One region of the Enterococcus raffinosus genome, then DNA from elsewhere that is predicted to be linked to it. Evidence: predicted binding sites of a transcription regulator. Region 1 holds the regulator's gene; the other holds the start of a gene.
The links. The regulator NrdR, encoded in region 1, represses ribonucleotide reductase genes. The targets are predictions, from matches to a motif close to ACACNATATATNGTGT.
Positions count from the first base shown of each region.

Region 2: the regulator NrdR is predicted to act here: its motif matches at 5,348-5,363, upstream of J9537_RS15520 (deoxynucleoside kinase).

Region 1 is NZ_CP072888.1:1,689,998-1,699,046, reverse strand. It holds gene coaE (dephospho-CoA kinase) at 1-466, shown strand, start outside; gene nrdR (transcriptional regulator NrdR) at 653-1,126, shown strand; gene J9537_RS08310 (DnaD domain protein) at 1,138-2,448, shown strand; gene dnaI (primosomal protein DnaI) at 2,448-3,374, shown strand; gene J9537_RS08300 (tRNA (adenine(22)-N(1))-methyltransferase) at 3,493-4,206, shown strand; gene J9537_RS08295 (Nif3-like dinuclear metal center hexameric protein) at 4,187-5,308, shown strand; gene pepT (peptidase T) at 5,332-6,561, shown strand; gene J9537_RS08285 (lysylphosphatidylglycerol synthase transmembrane domain-containing protein) at 6,661-7,695, shown strand; gene J9537_RS08280 (zinc-binding alcohol dehydrogenase family protein) at 7,756-8,766, opposite strand.
Region 2 is NZ_CP072889.1:162,089-171,137, forward strand. It holds partial or broken gene J9537_RS20675 (hypothetical protein) at 1-88, opposite strand, end outside; gene J9537_RS15500 (alpha/beta fold hydrolase) at 85-1,002, opposite strand; partial or broken gene J9537_RS15505 (ATP-binding protein) at 1,095-2,553, opposite strand; gene J9537_RS15510 (hypothetical protein) at 2,781-3,680, shown strand; gene pnuC (nicotinamide riboside transporter PnuC) at 3,731-4,474, opposite strand; gene J9537_RS15520 (deoxynucleoside kinase) at 4,530-5,237, opposite strand; gene J9537_RS15525 (SIS domain-containing protein) at 5,447-6,451, opposite strand; gene J9537_RS15530 (SIS domain-containing protein) at 6,471-7,526, opposite strand; gene J9537_RS15535 (PTS system mannose/fructose/sorbose family transporter subunit IID) at 7,542-8,366, opposite strand; gene J9537_RS15540 (PTS mannose/fructose/sorbose/N-acetylgalactosamine transporter subunit IIC) at 8,353-9,049, opposite strand, start outside.

The DNA of each region.
Region 1 (9,049 bases):
AGGGCTGCTAGCTTTACAACAGGCTTTCGGATCAGCAATTATTGATGAACAGGGCAATTTAAATCGAGAAAAGTTAGGCAAGATGATTTTTCATGATGAAGATAAAAGAGCAAAATTAAATAAAACGCTTGATCCATTTATTCGAAGTGAGATTGAAGCGCAGGTGGAGAAGGCAAAAAAAAACAATCAATTAGTCATTGTTGATGTTCCATTATTGTATGAAGGAAATTATCAAGTTTTGATGGATAAAATAGCGGTTGTCTATGTTACTCCAGAAATTCAATTAAGTCGGCTAATGAAAAGAAATAACCTTCCCAAAGACGAAGCATTAGAACGAATTAGGAGTCAGCTTTCATTGGATGAAAAGAAAAAGAGAGCGGACATTCTTATTGATAATTGTGGTTCCCAAGAAACAACACGTCAACAAGTTATGGATTGGCTAAGAATAAACAAATTTGTTTCTTAAAGAATTCAGCGTCGTAGTATTACGACGCTTTTTTTAGCGCGCTGGTTATGGTAAACTCATGTTATATAAACAAATAAATTTTTTCAATCAACAAAATTTTGTTTTTAAAAAACGATGCAATATAACAAATAGATTTCACGTTTAATCAGTGAATTTAACCAATCATAAGAAAGTGTGGGTGAATTTATGCGTTGTCCAAGATGTAATCATAATAATTCCCGAGTAATTGATAGTCGACAGACTGATGATGGACGAGCGATTCGTCGTCGGAGAGAATGTGAAAGCTGCGGGTTTCGATTTACAACCTTTGAGCGTATTGAAGCGGCTCCTCTGCTAGTTGTTAAGCGTAACGGGGATCGAGAGGAATTTAGCCGTGACAAAATTTTACGAGGCTTAATTCGTTCTGCAGAAAAACGTCCAGTAGCGATGGAGCAGATGGAACAAATTGTCGATCATGTAGAAAATCGTGTGCGCAGCATGGGAGAAAATGAAATTCCAACCAGTCAAATTGGCGAATTTGTCATGGAAGATTTGATGGAAGTTGATGAAATTGCCTATATTCGTTTTGCGAGTGTTTATCGACAGTTTAAAGACATGTCTGTATTTTTAAAGGAATTACAGGAGATCGTTGACAAAGCGAAGTCAACGGATGAAGAGTAGGAGGCATTTTAGTGGCAGAACAACTGAAACCCAGCACCTTTTATACGGTCTATGGTGAGCCACAACTTGATCAAAGTAAACAAGATGCTTTGCTGTATTTATACCAGCCAATTATTGGTAGCTCTGCGTCAAGCTTATACCTGACCTTGATTAGCGATATTATGTTAGATGGGGAAAGTCAAAGCTTGATGCACACCGATTTATTAGCCGCTATTGATACAGGCTTAACAAACTTGATAAAAGCTCGTGAAAAGCTTGAAGGGATCGGTCTATTAGAAACCTTTGAAGTGATGAATGAAGAGATGGGGAGTAGCCTGATATATCAATTGCGCCCACCGCTTGTTCCTGAAAAATTCTTTCAAGACCCATTAATGGCTTACCTATTAATGGATAAAATTGGAAAACACCGATATGAACGTCTAGTCGAACGCTTTAAACCGAAAAACTTTGATACTGAAAATGCCAAAAATATAACAAAAAGATTTAGAGACGTATATCGTTTTGATGAGACTGCTTTTACTAGTCATAGTGATTCTTTAGAGAAAACACAGGAAGTTTTTGAAGATAAATCAGATTTTGATTGGACGTTGTTTACTCAGCAGATAAAACGGTTCAATTTGATTATGACTTTGGATGAGCGAGAGAAGCTACAAACTTTTCAACGACTATATGGATTGAACGAATTGGATTTGGCAGAATATGTTGCTAAAGCAAGTGCCGGTGAAGAAAAAGGGCTGAATTTTAATTACTTGCGTCAACTTATCAACAAAGAGAAACGACCGAATATACCCGCTGAATCGAAAAAAATACCATCAGAAAGTCTAACAACTACCGGAAACTTCTCATCGCAGGAGTTAGAAATTATCACTCAAAGTAAAAAAATTGCTCCGGTTACCTTTCTTCGAGCGATTAAGCGTGAAAAGGGCGGATTCGAAACCAATACGGAAGTTCGATTATTGGAAGAACTAATTGGGCGTAATTTACTACCTAAAAGTGTGATTAACATTATCATTAATTACATTTTAGTCATTCAAAATCAGGCTGTGATTAATGCCAATTATTTAAATGCTATTGCTAATGACTGGGCTCAGAAAAAAATTACCACACCAGAAGAGGCCATCAGTCATGTGCGGAAAAATAATCAGAAATTGGTTCGCAAACCACAAGCTACACGTCCAGCGTACCAAAAACGTAGTGGTCGAAAAGAGGCTTTGCCAGAGCATATTAAGCAGCCGCCGAAAGAGAAGAAGCTAACTCCCGAAAAAGAAGCAGAGTTGAACCGTAAACTAGCGGAATATTTAAGTAAAGAAGGTGACGATTGATGGAAGATGTAGGAAAAGAGTTGAATCGCATCATTAAGAGCCGTGGGGTCGATGGTCGTTACCGCCAAATGATGGAAGAAGTTTTGGCCGATCCGGATGTTCGTCAATTTATTGAAGAGCACAAAGAAAAATTATCGCAAGCAGATATTGAGAAGTCGTTTGCAAAGCTTTATGAGTTTGTTCAAGAAAAGAAAAAGTATTTAGCTTCTGATCCCACGATGATTGCACCAGGTTATGAACCTCAACTAAGTCTAAATTTTCATTTTATTGATGTAACATATGTACCAACCGATGAATTGCTTCGTTTAAAACGTGAAGAAGAGATTCGTAATCGTGTCAATTCATTAGACATGCCGAAGGATATCCGTAAGGCTTCAATACGAAGTTTTGAAGTTACTTCTGGACGAAGTGAGGCATTAGAAGCTTCACTGGATTTCATTAATCAATATGAGTCGAGCCCTAAAATGTTTCATAAAGCATTGTATTTAGTAGGAGATTTCGGAGTTGGCAAAACTTATTTGTTAGGGGCCGTTGCCCATGAACTCGCTGTAAAAGGCTTCGAAACAACACTGCTACATTTTCCAACCTTTGCTGGTGAAATGAAGCAGGCCATTTCCAATGACAGAGTGGGACCAAAGCTTGATGAGGTGAAGAGAGCCCCAATTTTAATGATTGATGATATCGGCGCCGATTCTATGAGTGCATGGATTCGTGACGAAGTTCTAGGAGTAATTTTGCAACATCGTATGCAAGAGCAATTGCCAACCTTCTTTTCTTCTAATTTTAATATGGATCAATTGGAAGAACATTTATCTGTCACGCAGCGGGGAGACGAAGAGCCATTGAAGGCAAAGCGTATCATGGAACGTGTTCGATATTTAAGTAAAGAAATTTGGGTGATTGGCGAAAATCGCCGAAATGGTTAAAAAACGAAAAAATTCTTAGAAAAAGAGAAACGCCCTATTAAAAAGCGCTATCATTTAGCTCTTTTTTAGGGGCGCTTTTTTTAAGGAGTGTTATAATCTATTTTAGGATGTGAAAGTAATGAATGCCAAAGATTTATCGCTTCGATTACAAAAAGCGGCTGAGTTTGTACCTCAAGATGCACGTTTAGCAGATATTGGTTCGGACCATGCTTATTTACCAGTAGCTTTAATGCTTCAAAATAAAATATCTTTTGGGATTGCTGGAGAAGTTGTTGTTGGTCCATACAAATCTGCAAAAAAACAGGTGGCTAAAAATGGCCTAGATAAAAATATCGATGTTCGTCTAGCCGATGGATTGGAAGCAGTAGAATTGGATGATCAGATTAATGCGATCACGATTTGTGGGATGGGTGGCGTATTGATTCGGGACATTTTACAGCGAGGAAAAGAGAAACATCGATTGTCTGGAAAAGAACGTCTTATCCTGCAACCGAATGTCGGTGAAAGACAATTACGCCAATGGCTATTTGACGAGAGCTATCTGATTATCGATGAAGCAATTATCGAAGAAAACAATAAGGTATATGAAATAATTGTAGCTGAAAAAGGAACAGAAAGACCTGAATATTCGGGAAAAGAACTTTTATTCGGTCCTATTTTGCGTAAAGAAAAAAATGCGATTTTTATGAAAAAATGGCAGCACAAGTTGGAAAAAAACGAAAAAATTTTAGCGAGTTTGCGGCAAAGCGATCAGGATGTAGCAGAAAAAATCCAAGAGGTTACGCAAGAAATAGAATGGATCAAGGAGGTACTTGATGATGCAGGGAAGTGAATTTATCCAGCGTTTTAAGCAGTATTGTCCAGAGTGGTTAGCAGAAGATGGAGATCCAGTAGGGCTTCATATAGGTACATTGAATAAGAATGTTGATCGAATTATGATGAGCTTAGATGTACGCCCTGCAGTTGTTGAAGAAGCGATCGCCAAGAAAGTTGACTTATTAATTGTGAAGCATCCACCGATTTTCCGAGCAATTACACGGTTAACGACAGATGATGTACAAACGAAAATGTATGCAGACCTAATCAAGCACGATATTGCTGTTTATGCGGCTCATACAAATATGGACATCATTTCTAATGGTCTGAATGATTGGTTTTGCGAAGGTTTAGAAGTCTTTGATACGGACTACCTTGTCCATACACATACCGTTAAAATGAAAAAGCTTGCTGTCTATATACCTCAATCGGATGCAAAAAAGATGCGTCAAGTATTAGCGGAAGCTGGAGCGGGGATACAAGGAAACTATCATGCTACATCTTTTACATTAAACGGCACGGGACGTTTCACACCAAATGATGACGCGCAACCGACAATTGGTACCGCGAATGTTCCTGAGCAAGTTCAGGAAAGTAAAATAGAAGTAATTTTTCCAGAAACAAGACAAACAGAAATCGTGGCTGCAATGGGAAAAGCCCATCCATATGAAGAACCAGCTTATGATATTTATCAATTGGATAATTTAACTGAAAAATTTGGAATTGGGCGCGTTGGCGAATTAAAAGAAGCACTACCGACAGAAGAGTTTATTCAAAAAGTGAAAAAAGTTTTCAACTTAGAAGGCTTGCGCGTGGTTTATCCCCGTACAGCCAAAGAGAGTATCAAACGAGTAGCTATCTGCGGCGGAAGTGGAGAGAAATTTTATCGTGAGGCCCTAGCTGCGAATGCAGATGTTTATATCACCGGTGATGTTTATTACCATACTGCACACGATATGCAGGAAACAGGTATGTTGGTGATAGATCCAGGGCATTATATTGAGTCGCTCTGCAAAGAAAAGATGGTGACTCTATTTAACCAATGGAAAAATGAAGAAGACTGGGATGTTGAATTTTTAGTATCAGAGACGTCCACAAATCCTTTTTCATTTAAATAAATAGCATTAAAGGAGAGAGTAAGATGTACGAAAATTTATTACCGCGCTTTTTAGATTATGTTAAGACAGAAACTCGTTCTGATGCGACAAGCACCACAACACCCACAACTCAAACACAGGTAGCCTTTGCCCATGAGCTGATGAAAGAATTAGAAAAAATTGGGATGAAGGACATTACTTATAATGAAAATAACGGCTATGTGATCGCTACTTTGCCAAGTAACCTTGACAAGGAAGCACGGACGATTGGCTTTATCTCTCACATGGATACAGCAGATTTCAATGCTGAAGGGGTAAATCCACAAATTGTTGAGAATTATGATGGTGAATCTACTATTAACTTGGATGCAGAAGGAAAATATACACTAAATGTAAAAGATTTTCCTAATTTGAAAAACTATGCCGGCCAGACATTGATTACGACTGACGGATCTACGTTGCTTGGTTCTGATGATAAATCAGGGATCGCTGAAATTATGACTGCGATGGAATATTTAATCAATCATCCAGAAATCAAACATGGGGAAGTTCGTGTTGGTTTTGGTCCTGATGAAGAAATCGGAATTGGTGCAGATAAATTCGACGTTAAAGAATTTAATACAGATTTTGCTTACACAATGGATGGTGGTCCAATTGGTGAATTGCAATATGAAACATTTAGTGCAGCACAAGCTGAAATTACTATGCATGGGAAAAATGTTCACCCAGGAACGGCCAAAAATACAATGATCAACGCTTTACAAATGGCCATTGATTTCCATAATCAATTACCAGAAGGTGACCGTCCTGAAAAAACAGATGGACGTGAAGGATTCTTCCACTTATTGGCCCTTGATGGGAATGTTGAAGAGGCAAAAATGACATACATCATTCGAGATCACGATCGTGAGAAGTTTGAAGAACGCAAGCAAATGATTTTAGAGCTTCAAACAAAAATGAATAGTCAGTTTGATCAAGAACGAGTAGAAATTAACATGTATGATCAATACTATAATATGGGTGAGATAATTGAAAAGGACATGAGCGTTATTGATCTAGCCAAGGGGGCGATGGAAGAAGTTGGTGTAACACCAATTATCGAACCCATTCGAGGCGGAACTGACGGGTCTAAAATTTCTTTCATGGGGATTCCAACACCTAATATCTTTGCTGGTGCTGAAAACATGCATGGACGCTTTGAGTTTGTCTCATTACAAACCATGGAAAAAGCAGTTGACGTGATTGTGAAGATCATAGAAAACAATGCAAAATAGTTTTTTTGAAAAAGCTTTGAGGAAACTTGAAGCTTTTTCTTTTTTTGCTCTTTCGCATGTGTTAGGCTATAGCAATAAAGATAAAAATGAGGCTAAAAAATGAAGTTATCGATCAATCGGAAATTGATTCTAAATATTTTGTTGTTTGTTGTTATGATTGGAATTATCATCTTTGTGGTCCGCGATTCGTTAAGTGATATTTTTACTGAACTAGGCAGAACTTCATTGCCGGTACTTATAGGTGTCACAGGATTAGGGTTGATTAGTCAACTTATCGAAGGGTATACAATTAAAAATATTGCAGGTGAATTTAATACGGCATTTACCGTTCGCGATGGTTTTTTTGCATCGGCTTATGCGACTTTTTATCGTGTCATTACTTTTGGTACTGGATCGATTGTGTCTGAAGTCATTTATTACCATAAAAAAGATTTACGGTACTCAGAAGGAACAGGTACCAGTGCTTTACGAATGGTGACTTACAAAATTGCTTTAATGATCTGGGCGTTGTTCTTTTTAATCGTAAAAAGTGATGCGATTCAGCAGCATATTGCGAATGGGATTTTTTGGGTTCTTGCTGGTATTCTTGTGACGTTATTGATTATTTCTACTTTACTAGTGCTAAGTTTAAATGTTAATGCGCAAGTTCTCTTGGTATTGATCTGTAATCGACTATTCAAAAGGCAGAAGTTGCGAGATATTGTGGATCAGGTGAACAATCAGGTTTACTCTTTGCGTGGTGCCATCCAAACTTTTATTCATGACAAAAATGCAATGATCCGTGTGTTTTGTTCAAATATGGCGAAATTAGCTGTCTGGTATATGCTTCCCTTTTTTATTTTAGTCCACGATCGTCCTTCGATTGATCTATGGTTGACCGTGGCGTTGATCAGTTTTACAGTAATCATTGGTGGCATACTGCCAGCTCCAGGAGGAATCGGAGGTTTTGAATTTGTCTATGTGCTCCTATTCCGCAACGTTGTTGGAAAAGTCGATGCAGTTTCGTCACTGCTGCTTTATCGTTATGCGACATATTTATTGCCATTTCTAATTGGAATGATTTATGTATTGATTAATAAGCAACGGCAAATTAATCATGAAATTAAAGAAGCAAAAAAAGAAGTTAACGATTAATACTTTTCGTTTAACTTCTTTTTTATATACTTTGAAACTAAAAACACAGCTTTTGAAATTTTAATAGTGGACGACGAGTTTCCCAATCATTTTATCTTCTTCAATAAATTGGTGGGCTTGATAAAAAACATCTGGAGAAAAACCAGGAATAATCTTCGTTAACGTACTTTTGATCTTTTTCTCATTCATCAGCTGAACAAGTAAAGCTAAAATTGCTCCTTGTGAAGCGATGTTGTAGTCATAATCGGTTTTAGCAAACATATATTCCCAATCAAAACTACCAGATTTATTTTTTAATTTCGTTAAATCTACATCTTTATTTGCTCCTACAATTGATCCGAGATGACCAAAGGGTTCCAGTAAATCACTCATTTCCTCAAAATAGCGATCTGTCGAATGAAGAATTAATATGTATGGCAAGGATGGATGTCCAATCTTTCTTAATTGTTTAGTTAGGTCTTTATGGTGATCAATCACGTGATCAGCTCCCATTTTTTCAGACCATTCTTTACTTTCTTTACGAGAGGCAGTGGTAATCACAGTTAGACCAGCCCATTTTGCTAATTGCGTCGCTAACGAACCAACACCTCCAGCGCCATTGATAATTAAGATTGTGCCATTATTTTGACCTTCCTCAGGTATCAATTCCATTTTTTCAAATAGCATTTCATAAGCAGTGATGAAGGTTAGCGGCAACGCTGCAGCTTCGTCGGTAGAAATGCCGCCTGACAGTTTTGCGACGATTCGGGAGTCAACGACTTGATTTTCGCTGTAGCTGCCAAATCTTTTGGTAGTACCGGCAAATAGCACTCGATCTCCAACCTCAAAATTTTTAACATCGCTACCTAGTTGGGTGACAATGCCAACACTATCAAATCCTAAGACATGGGGTTGAGGAGTTCCTTTGCCACTTTGTCTCAATTTTGTGTCAATAGGATTTATTGAAACAGCTAAGTTTTTTACAACCAGATCAAGCTTATTTAATTTAGGAAGCATTACTTCGTACGTTTCGAAATGGTTCCCTTCTGAAAGCAGAAAACCTTTTTCGAATCCGATTACGCGAGAAATCATCGAATCACTCTCCTTATCCAATTGTGTACCCATTTTTAATAAAAATGAGTTTGATTTTCACGTTGTATAGTCATACAGCTAATCTTATACTTAATGAAGCTCTCATTTAAAAAGATAAAATTAGCTAATTCATAAGTAAGACGGACAAGCTGTTTCCTATTTAGCAATGAAAGAATTGTAGCATTATTTTGATTTTCTTCATAATAATAAACTTTGAATTTAGTGAGTGAATAGTTTGACCTTTACTGACCAAAAGTATATACTATTATTTGTAAACCATTAA
Region 2 (9,049 bases), on a different replicon from region 1:
TTTCCAGATCTCGATATTCTTCTTGAAAAATTACACTTCCAGAAATAACAGCTTTCACAAAATTGGCCTCCATTTTTACTACAATCATTTTTTCTTTTCAATAAATGTCCGGATCGCTTGATCTACAAAATCGCCATTTCCATCTATTGTGTGGCCTCCAGTTTCGCAAATGGCTGTCTCTGCCTTCACTCGCTGAAGCATTTTTTCGATAGATTCATAGTCGGCCATCGGATCATCCTTCGCATGACAAACTAGGATCGGAACTTGAATGTCCTCTAAAGGATAGTTGTCATAATTTAACGTCATATCTGTATTTGTTCTCTCAGTGTCCGCTTTGACGCCTTGCCTTCTCGGTGTTGCCGGCAGCATTGTTTCGAACAACTCATTGGTCTTGACCGTTGTTCCCATCATCTTATTAAAGACAAATCCAAAATGCTTCATCGCAAACCACAGAATAAAATCATTCACGATGAATGGTGGGGGTCCTTGGAGTCCCATCTCTTGAACTTCTTTCACTGTCCTCTTTTTATCTGGTGCTCCTGAGGATAACAAAATAATTCCTTTGACGCGTTCAGGGTAATCCAGTGCCATCCGCAATGTGACGGCGCCACCAGCAGAAGTCCCTAAAATGAAGCATTTTTCGATCCCTAAATAGTCCATCAGTTCAATAAATGCCTTTGCTTGATTTTCAGGTGTAGGATCCGAAGGCGGCGCTGAACCAATATAGCCAAAACGCGAGGGCGAAATTTTTCGCTGCCTGTCTCCTACGACTTGCCTGAGACTAATCATTCCTTGATCGTAACCGCCAAAAATTCCATGAGCGATCAAAACAGCTTCGCCAGAACCCTCATCAAGATAATTCATTTTACCAAAACTAGTAGTTAGTGATTTCACCTGATACTGATCCAATCGATCATATGCAGCCTTGATATCGCGCTGAAACTGATACCCCTCAAAAATAAGCAATACAAGAATTATTAGTACTAATACATTTATCCACAAAGTTTTTTCTCCTTTTTGTTCTTACTATAAGTATAGCAAAGGTTGATTTCAAAAAGCCGTTATTTATAAAATAACAGCTTTTTCTGATGATTTTATTTTTCTTTAGGAAATTGTATCAGGAAGGTCGTTCCTTCATTTTTTCGGCTGGTCACTTCAATTGAACCGTGGTGCAGGCGCACTAGTTCCTTCACGATTGATAATCCAAGACCTGACTCGCCTATCTTCGTATTTTTCCTTGACGGATCGGCTTTATAATAGCGATCCCAAATGTTTTTTTGTTCCTCTTCAGTCATGCCGATGCCATTGTCCTCGACAGTGATAAATACATCAGAATCCGTTTCTTTGATTGCTACTTTTATCTCGCCGTTTTCGGTAAACTGAACGGCATTTTGAATAATATTCACCATAATTTGAATGAAACGATCGTGATCCGCATAGACTTCAACAGAATCTGGAGTTGATAGGAGCAAGTGATCATTCATTGACTCGGCTTTTTTATTCAGTTGCGTCAGAATATTGTTGATGGCTTCTGTTGCATTAAATGTTGTTAAAGAGAGAGTGATTTGATGGCTTCTGATATTTTCATAATCTAAATTCTGCTTCACTAAACGGATGAGTCGATCGGTCTCATTTTGCATCAACGATACAGCTTTTCCCTTTTGGTTTTCTGGGATCGCGCCATATTCAAGCCCCTCCAACAGTCCCTTGATTGTCGTTAGCGGAGTCCTCATTTCATGAGAGGTATTTGCCATAAACTGCTTACGTAATTCTTCTTGGCGAATGATTTCTTTTTCGTTTTCCTGTAAGGACACCGCCATTTTATTGAAATCATGGGCCAGTTCATTAAATTCATCTTTATTGTTCTTTTCCTCGATCTCTATTTCATAATTCCCATTAGCGATTTGATTAACCGCCCGTTTCAGATCATTTATTTTTTTCACCTGTCTTGCTGCTAGGCCAAAACTGATTGCACCACCAAATAGGGAGGAAATAATGAAGCCCTTCAGTAGATTGTCAGAAATCTTTTTTTCACTTTCTTCTAGGTCTCTAGCGGATTTTGAAGCAATTAAGACACCAGAAAACTCATTGGAAACATACCGATTAGAAAGAACATAGGACGTTTGATTGGGCTCACCAGTTAAATCATATTTGATTGTTTTATAGATGCTTTCACCGTTTCTTAGTTTTTTCCATTCTGAATCGTTTAATAAGGACTCTTTGATTTCGGTACGCGTTGAAGGATAGATCACATTCTTTTTACTATCAATCAAGACGAACTTAATTCCCTGTTGGGCTAGCACTTGTTCAGCGTTAGCTAAATGGTAAGGTAGAATCTCTTCACTAGTTAGGTTACCGTAGGGATTGGTATAAGGATTTGATAGATCACTATTCAACGAGTTATTGACGGACTCAATGTTATTCTCTGATCTGGTTGTAGTTTTGATTGACTAATGTCCGCTTATTGATGCTGGTAAAAGATATGCCGATCAATACGACTGTCAAGATAATAAGGGACCAGAAAGCTAATAATTGCTGATATAAATATTTCATCGTTTTCCTCTTTTACTTGAATTCTGAATACCTTTACAATAGCTTATTTTCAGCTTTAAATCCTACGATTCATTAAAAATTCAAATAATAATCTTATTTTCATCAAGTAGAATTCTGTTTTTTTATATTAAAAATCGAAAACGTATTTTAGTTCTATTAGGATTCCTCCCCTTTCGAGTTTTATGTGAGAATGCTACACTAAAAGTATTATCGAAGGGAGTGATAAAATGACAAACGACTTGAAATTAGATTCTGCTTTAAAATTGAAAAAAATGGTTAGAAACAAACAGTCGCTTGAGTTTTCAGAAATCGAGAACTTATTAGAAAACTCTGAGGTCGTTACCAATATATTAGCTGAACCTTTCCGTACAGATACATTTACCGGTTTGCGAAAACTAGAATTCTTATTAACGGAGCTTTCAGAAATTCCTTATTTCGAGCGGCTTGATCAGGTGCAGACGATGCTGGAGACTCTGCACACTCATGTGTCATTTGAAGAAGGATTTTCACTAACTGGAAAACAAGAAGGAATTTTAGCCTGTCACAACGCACTCTGTACTTTATTATTTTTGCGTGCTGGTAAAAAGAACTGGGCGGAAAAAGGAATTCAATGGATTATTTCTTACTTTCCATTTACTAAGAATGAACCTTCCGATTGGCATGGCAAGGATCTTTTTCATCGCTTTGGCGGTTGCGTCGGAAAGTCTCCCTGTTACGATGGTTTAGTTAAGTCAATTAAAGCTCTCTCCGAGTACGCCGCTAAATACGGTGATTTTCCAGGACTTCAGGCAAAATTGGATAAAGGAATTGCTTCTCTATTGAAGCATCGAGTTATTTTCCATGAAATGAATGATGAATATTTGTACGATGACTTGATCACTCTGTTTTATCCCTACCCTTATCGAACAAATATCATCGAAGCATTAACTGTTTTGAAAGCTGAGGATCAGCTAGATCGCGTTGAGTGTCGCCAAGCGATTGACTACCTAAAAGAAAAACAATCCGCCAACGGCTGTTGGCAAGCAGAGAAAATTTTTATGAAAAGCTCTTGGATGCCGTTTGATCCTATAAAAAAACCTGGCGCTTGGATCACAGATGAAATTGAATGGCTGCTTTCAGATCAATAAAAAAGATCTCCATGACAAAAAGTCATCGAGATCTTTTCTTCTATGTTAAATCAGTGGCTCAGATGATAATACTCTTCTTCCATCCGTTGCATTCTTTCCCGTTCCTTTTTGTTATACCAAGGAGAAACGGTAAATGCCAAAACGTCATTGATCAGGTAAACAGAGCTATTCACGAACATTGCCAAGCTTGCGGAGCCGTGTCTGAAGGAAATGTACCAAAGAACCATTTGGGCAAGCCCTGAAGCCAACCACCAAAAGTATTGATTATTGTAACGTAAGAAGCTGATAATGCCTGCACTTAAGCTAATTGAAAAGGCGATTGCATCAATCCAAGGACGAGGATCGTCCGTAAAGCGTTGAATCAGAAAGCCGGAAGCAAAGTACACAACGATTGTACTGATAATTGCCACAAACCAGGTTTTCCCAGTAAACTTGCGAATCTTAGACGCCATATTATGGTTCCACTCTTTACTTAGTAATACGGGAATATCCAGTGTGATCATATACGCGATTTGCTCCCCGATGCTTAAGTAGTTTTTAGCGGAATAGCCTACATAAATAAAGCAAATCGCAGAAATAATTCCTAAAATACCATTGACCGATTTCGCGGCGTTAATCGAGAGAATGCACAGTACCCCTAGAGTCGTTCCAATAAAGGTAATCACTGTAAGAAAGGTGATTGGCTGATTGACTAATGTCATCACCTGGCAGCCTAAACTAAAGAAAAAGAGGTAATAATTTTGTTGTGGCCAGCCTTTTAATTGGTGAAGTAAAAACTTGAAATAATTTAACATAATTGGCTCCTTCTAGAAAACGGTCGTTCTTTATTTAGTAAGAAAAAAAGGACGTTTAAAAAATCCCTTTTTCCATCTTTTCACTTGAATAATAGCTTGCGTTCTTGAACGTTGATACGTTCAGCTTGTTGGTTTCTTCCTTGATTTGATTGATCACGATTTCTGCTGCCTTTGGATCAGCAACAAAATCATAGCGGTCTCCATCAATTTGAATTTTGGGACAAATCGTGAAGCTGTCAAACCATTTTTCATAACGTTCATTAACCAGTTTGTAATACTCATATAGCTCTGGATTCGTAGCGATTTGTTCATAATCTCGGCCACGTTTTTCAATCCGCTCCAGCATGACATCAAATGAGACTTTGATGTGTACCAGCAAATCGGGTCTTTTTTTCGGCGCAATCTGTTCTAATTCTTTTAACATCGTATCTAACAAATTATCGTATTGCTTCACTTCCTCCGAACTTACGCGACCAAGGTCCGCATTTAAATGAAAAAGCAGACTGTCTTCATAAATCGAACGATCCAGTACGTTATCTGCTTGCGGCAAGGCATCCTTCATCGCTAAAAATCGTTTATTCAAAAAGAATACCTGCAGCAAAAATGTATATTTTTCTGGATTCGAGTAAAACAATGGCAGTACTTCATTGTCATCCACGTTCTCATAAAATGGTTTTGAGTTCATTTCCTGTGACAACATATCTGTCAGACTGCTTTTCCCCGCACCAATCGTGCCAGCTATCAATAGCATCGTTTCATCCATCCTCTCTCATTAAACTAAAATTTTCTTTCAAATCCTTGATAATAGTACTCCTATTTTTTTTCGAAGTAAAGTCTAGATTTTGTGTCTATTTCGTGATATGTAAAAAAACAACACAATATATAGTGTTGTTGGGCTAGATGCTTTGAATGTGCTTTCTTATTTAATATACCAGTAAAAAACCCCTTTGCTCCCGCAAAGAGGTTTCTAAATTAATACTCAAACTGACGGTAATAGCGACGAATATCCAACGGATGACAATTTAATTTCTCTACATGGGCATCGATTCGTTGGGTCACACAATGCATCAATAGATGCGGCAATACGCGTCCACGGTTTTTCTCACTGATACCTTCAATCGGATAGTCCTTTGAATCAATGAAGGTATAGTTCCCGCAAATACGTGGCAGCAAGTTTTTCACTCGCTCTGCCAATGGTCGCTGTTCATCTTCTCCTAAGAACAAAGTCACTGGCGTTGTTTCGTCCACGATTTCTAATGTTCCATGTAAGAATTCTGCTGCATGAATGGATTTAGAACGCAGCCAACTTTGTTCTTCCCAGTAGCACATTGCATAAGAGTAGACCGCTCCCCATTGATTTCCGGCTCCAATAAAGTAATGCATAGCATCATGGCGATGTTTTTCAGCAAATTCACGTCCGAAATCCTCCGCTTGTTTCTCAGCTTCTACTAACCCTTTCGCTAGGTATTGTTCCAGCTCACCATAGTATTCCTCATAATCAGGGAAATCTCCATTTTTATTCATCAAGCGATCTGCAGCCATAAAGAACTTGATTTGTTCCGTTCCAGGCGCCGGATAAGTAATCACATGATCACAGCTTTCCGCTAAGCTAGTGCCCGCAGTATCAATAAATCCTAATAGTGTAGCCCCTACTTTTTTGATTTCCTTCACCGCTCGGACGACTTCTTCAGTTGTTCCTGTCACTGAGGAAAGAATGACCAGTGAATCTTTAGTTAATCGACGGTTTCCGGTAGTGTAGTATTCTGCTGCATGCTGTACATATGCTGGTAATTCACTGCGGCCGTTAATGTATGTTACTGCCTGCATAGCCGATGCATAGGTTCCGCCAATCCCTAGATAAAAAATATTGTCATAGCCTTTTTCCATAACTTCGTCGATAATTTGTTCAACCTGTGGACGTAATGCCAAAGCCCCTTGAATATCATCAATCTGTTGCTGCTCGTTAAATTTCAACATGTTCTAAACCCCTCAACTTTTATATTTTACTTTTTAATACCGAATCAAAATCATCAAAAATTCGTTTGCTTAAATCGATTCCTTTTGCTGTCGCTGTGCGATAAGCGAATAATTGGAATGGAATAATCAATAGTAATGGTGAGAAAATCTCTGGAATCGTGATAGCTAGGCCCAAAGTATTCTTATCAGAACTTTTTTCTGTGGTTACTTTTAGAATACTTCCGACAGAGCTATCCATATAATCCGCTAATGCTTGTGATCTGCTTTGATTGACGCTTGGTGTTTCGATGAAGAACAGTGTATGCTCCCAATTTGCTTCTAGATAAGGGCCGTGCATATATGCTTCCAGTTCAAAGCCTTGGCTGGGACGGCGAACTGTTTCCGTGAATTTCGTCTCAAATTCCTTCGCCGTTCCCCAGTTTGGTCCATAGCCTAGAGCAACAAATCGGCCACCAAGCTTCAAAAGCGGTTCATGCTGTTTAAAGAACTCATCAGATTGGGCAATCACTGCTGGAATTTTTTCAATCGCCTTCTGTAATTCTTCCTTCAGCTCGACCAAACGTTGCTCATCAATTTTATTCTTCGATACCCCTACTTTGATCGCTAATAAAATCAACTGTAAAATTGTCGCCGAAAAGCCTTTCGTTACAAAACCAACTGTTTCAATTCCAGTGTTTAAATCAATGACAGTATCGACGACTTGAGCAATCGGACTGTCTAGATCACTCGTCAAAACGATTCGTTGAATTTCCTGCTCATCTAATTGCTTCATCGCATCGATGGTGGAAGCACTCTTTCCGCTTTGCGACACACCGATGATTGTATCTGTTCCCTTAATCAATCGTCCATAATGGTTGAAGTTATAAGGCTCTTCAATAGTGATGCTCACATCCGCCAGATGTTCAAATGCTGCCTTCGCAGACAAACAGGCATTGTTGGAAGAGCCGGTAGCCAAAATGGTGACGGTAGCCATTGTAGAAAATTTCGAATCGCTGGAAAAATCATAGTCCTTCAAAACTTTAGATAATGTTTCCTGCTCTTGATTGATGTAATCAAGCATTGTTTTTGTTGTCATTCTATTCCTCCATTCTTAAAAGAGACCGATCCATGAACCAAGGATGCCAAAAATAGCTAACCCTAATAAAATCGTCAATGCTTTGACTTCCTTTTTCAACAGATAGAAGACTGCTCCGAAAGCGCCTAAGGATAAGATTCTTGGTACAATATCATCAAAAATACTTTGTACGGTCACAGCATTTTCTCCCGTACCGATTTTTAGTGGAATGTTGATATCGATCATTGAGGCGGTCATTCCACCAACAACCATCAACCCAATAATCGAAGCGCCTAATGTTAGACTGCCCATCATGCCGTTTTCTTGAATTTTCTTCAAAAAGCCTGTCCCTAATTTATAGCCCCATGAAGTTGCAAAATAGCGGAACAATAAATGTGGAATATTAAAAATAACCAAGAATAGAATCGGGCCTAAGATATTTCCTTGCATGGCTAGCGACGTTCCTACACCTGTAGCGATCAAGCGTAGGGTTCCCCAGAAGAAGGAGTCACCAATGCCGGCTAGCGGACCCATTAATGAGGTTTTAATATTATCAATGGTCGAAACATCAAAATTGGGGTCGTTGGCATTTTCTTCTTCCATCGCTGCGTTAATCCCCAAGATCAGCGTTACAATATGCGGGGTAGTATTGAAGAACTCTAAGTGACGCTTCAATGCGGCAGCCATTGTTTCTTTGGTTTTATACAGCTTCTTCAGGATTGGAATCATGGCGTAGCAGTAGGCGAGATTCATCTGACGTTCATAGTTCCAAGAGAATTCCATTTGGAAAGAGCGCCAAAACACCTTGCTTAAATCTTTTTTCGTGATTTTTAACTCATCTTTTTCATTAGAAGTCATCATCAACTACCTCCCCTGTTGAAGTTTGAGCACTATTATTCTGACCGCCGTGCACATTCATAATATTCACCACAACCACCGCAACGATGGCGCCGAAAATAGCGATTCCTGTTACCGGAATTTCTAAATAAGCAGCTAGAGCAAAGCCTAAGAAGAAATACGGAGCCACTTGCTTATTGATTAATAATCTAGCAAGCATGGCAAACCCTAATGCTGGAATTAAACCAGTCGCCACAGATAAGCCGTGTTGAATAAATTCTGGAATCATGGCTAGCAAATTACCGACTGTTTTACTACCCACCATAAATGAGATCATTACGACTAAACCAAGCATCAAAGAAAGTCCCAGACCAGCGGCTAAGTGCATTCGTTCAACACCTTTATAATTGGCCTCTTCAGCGTATTTATCAGCCTTTTGGTTCATAATTGGAATTAAAATTCCAAGATAAATATTTTTCAGAATCAATGTCAAGGTCGCAATTGGCAATCCTAGAAGCAAAGCTGTTTCTGTTCCTGCACCGGCGGTAATCGCAAAGGCGGTTCCTAAAACACCACCAGTAACAACATCCGGCGGAATCGCCGCTCCGACTGAGAAGGAACCAATAAATGCTAACTCTAATGTTGCCCCCATAATAATGCCGGCCTTCATATCCCCTAGTACGATCCCCGTAAATAATCCCGTTACG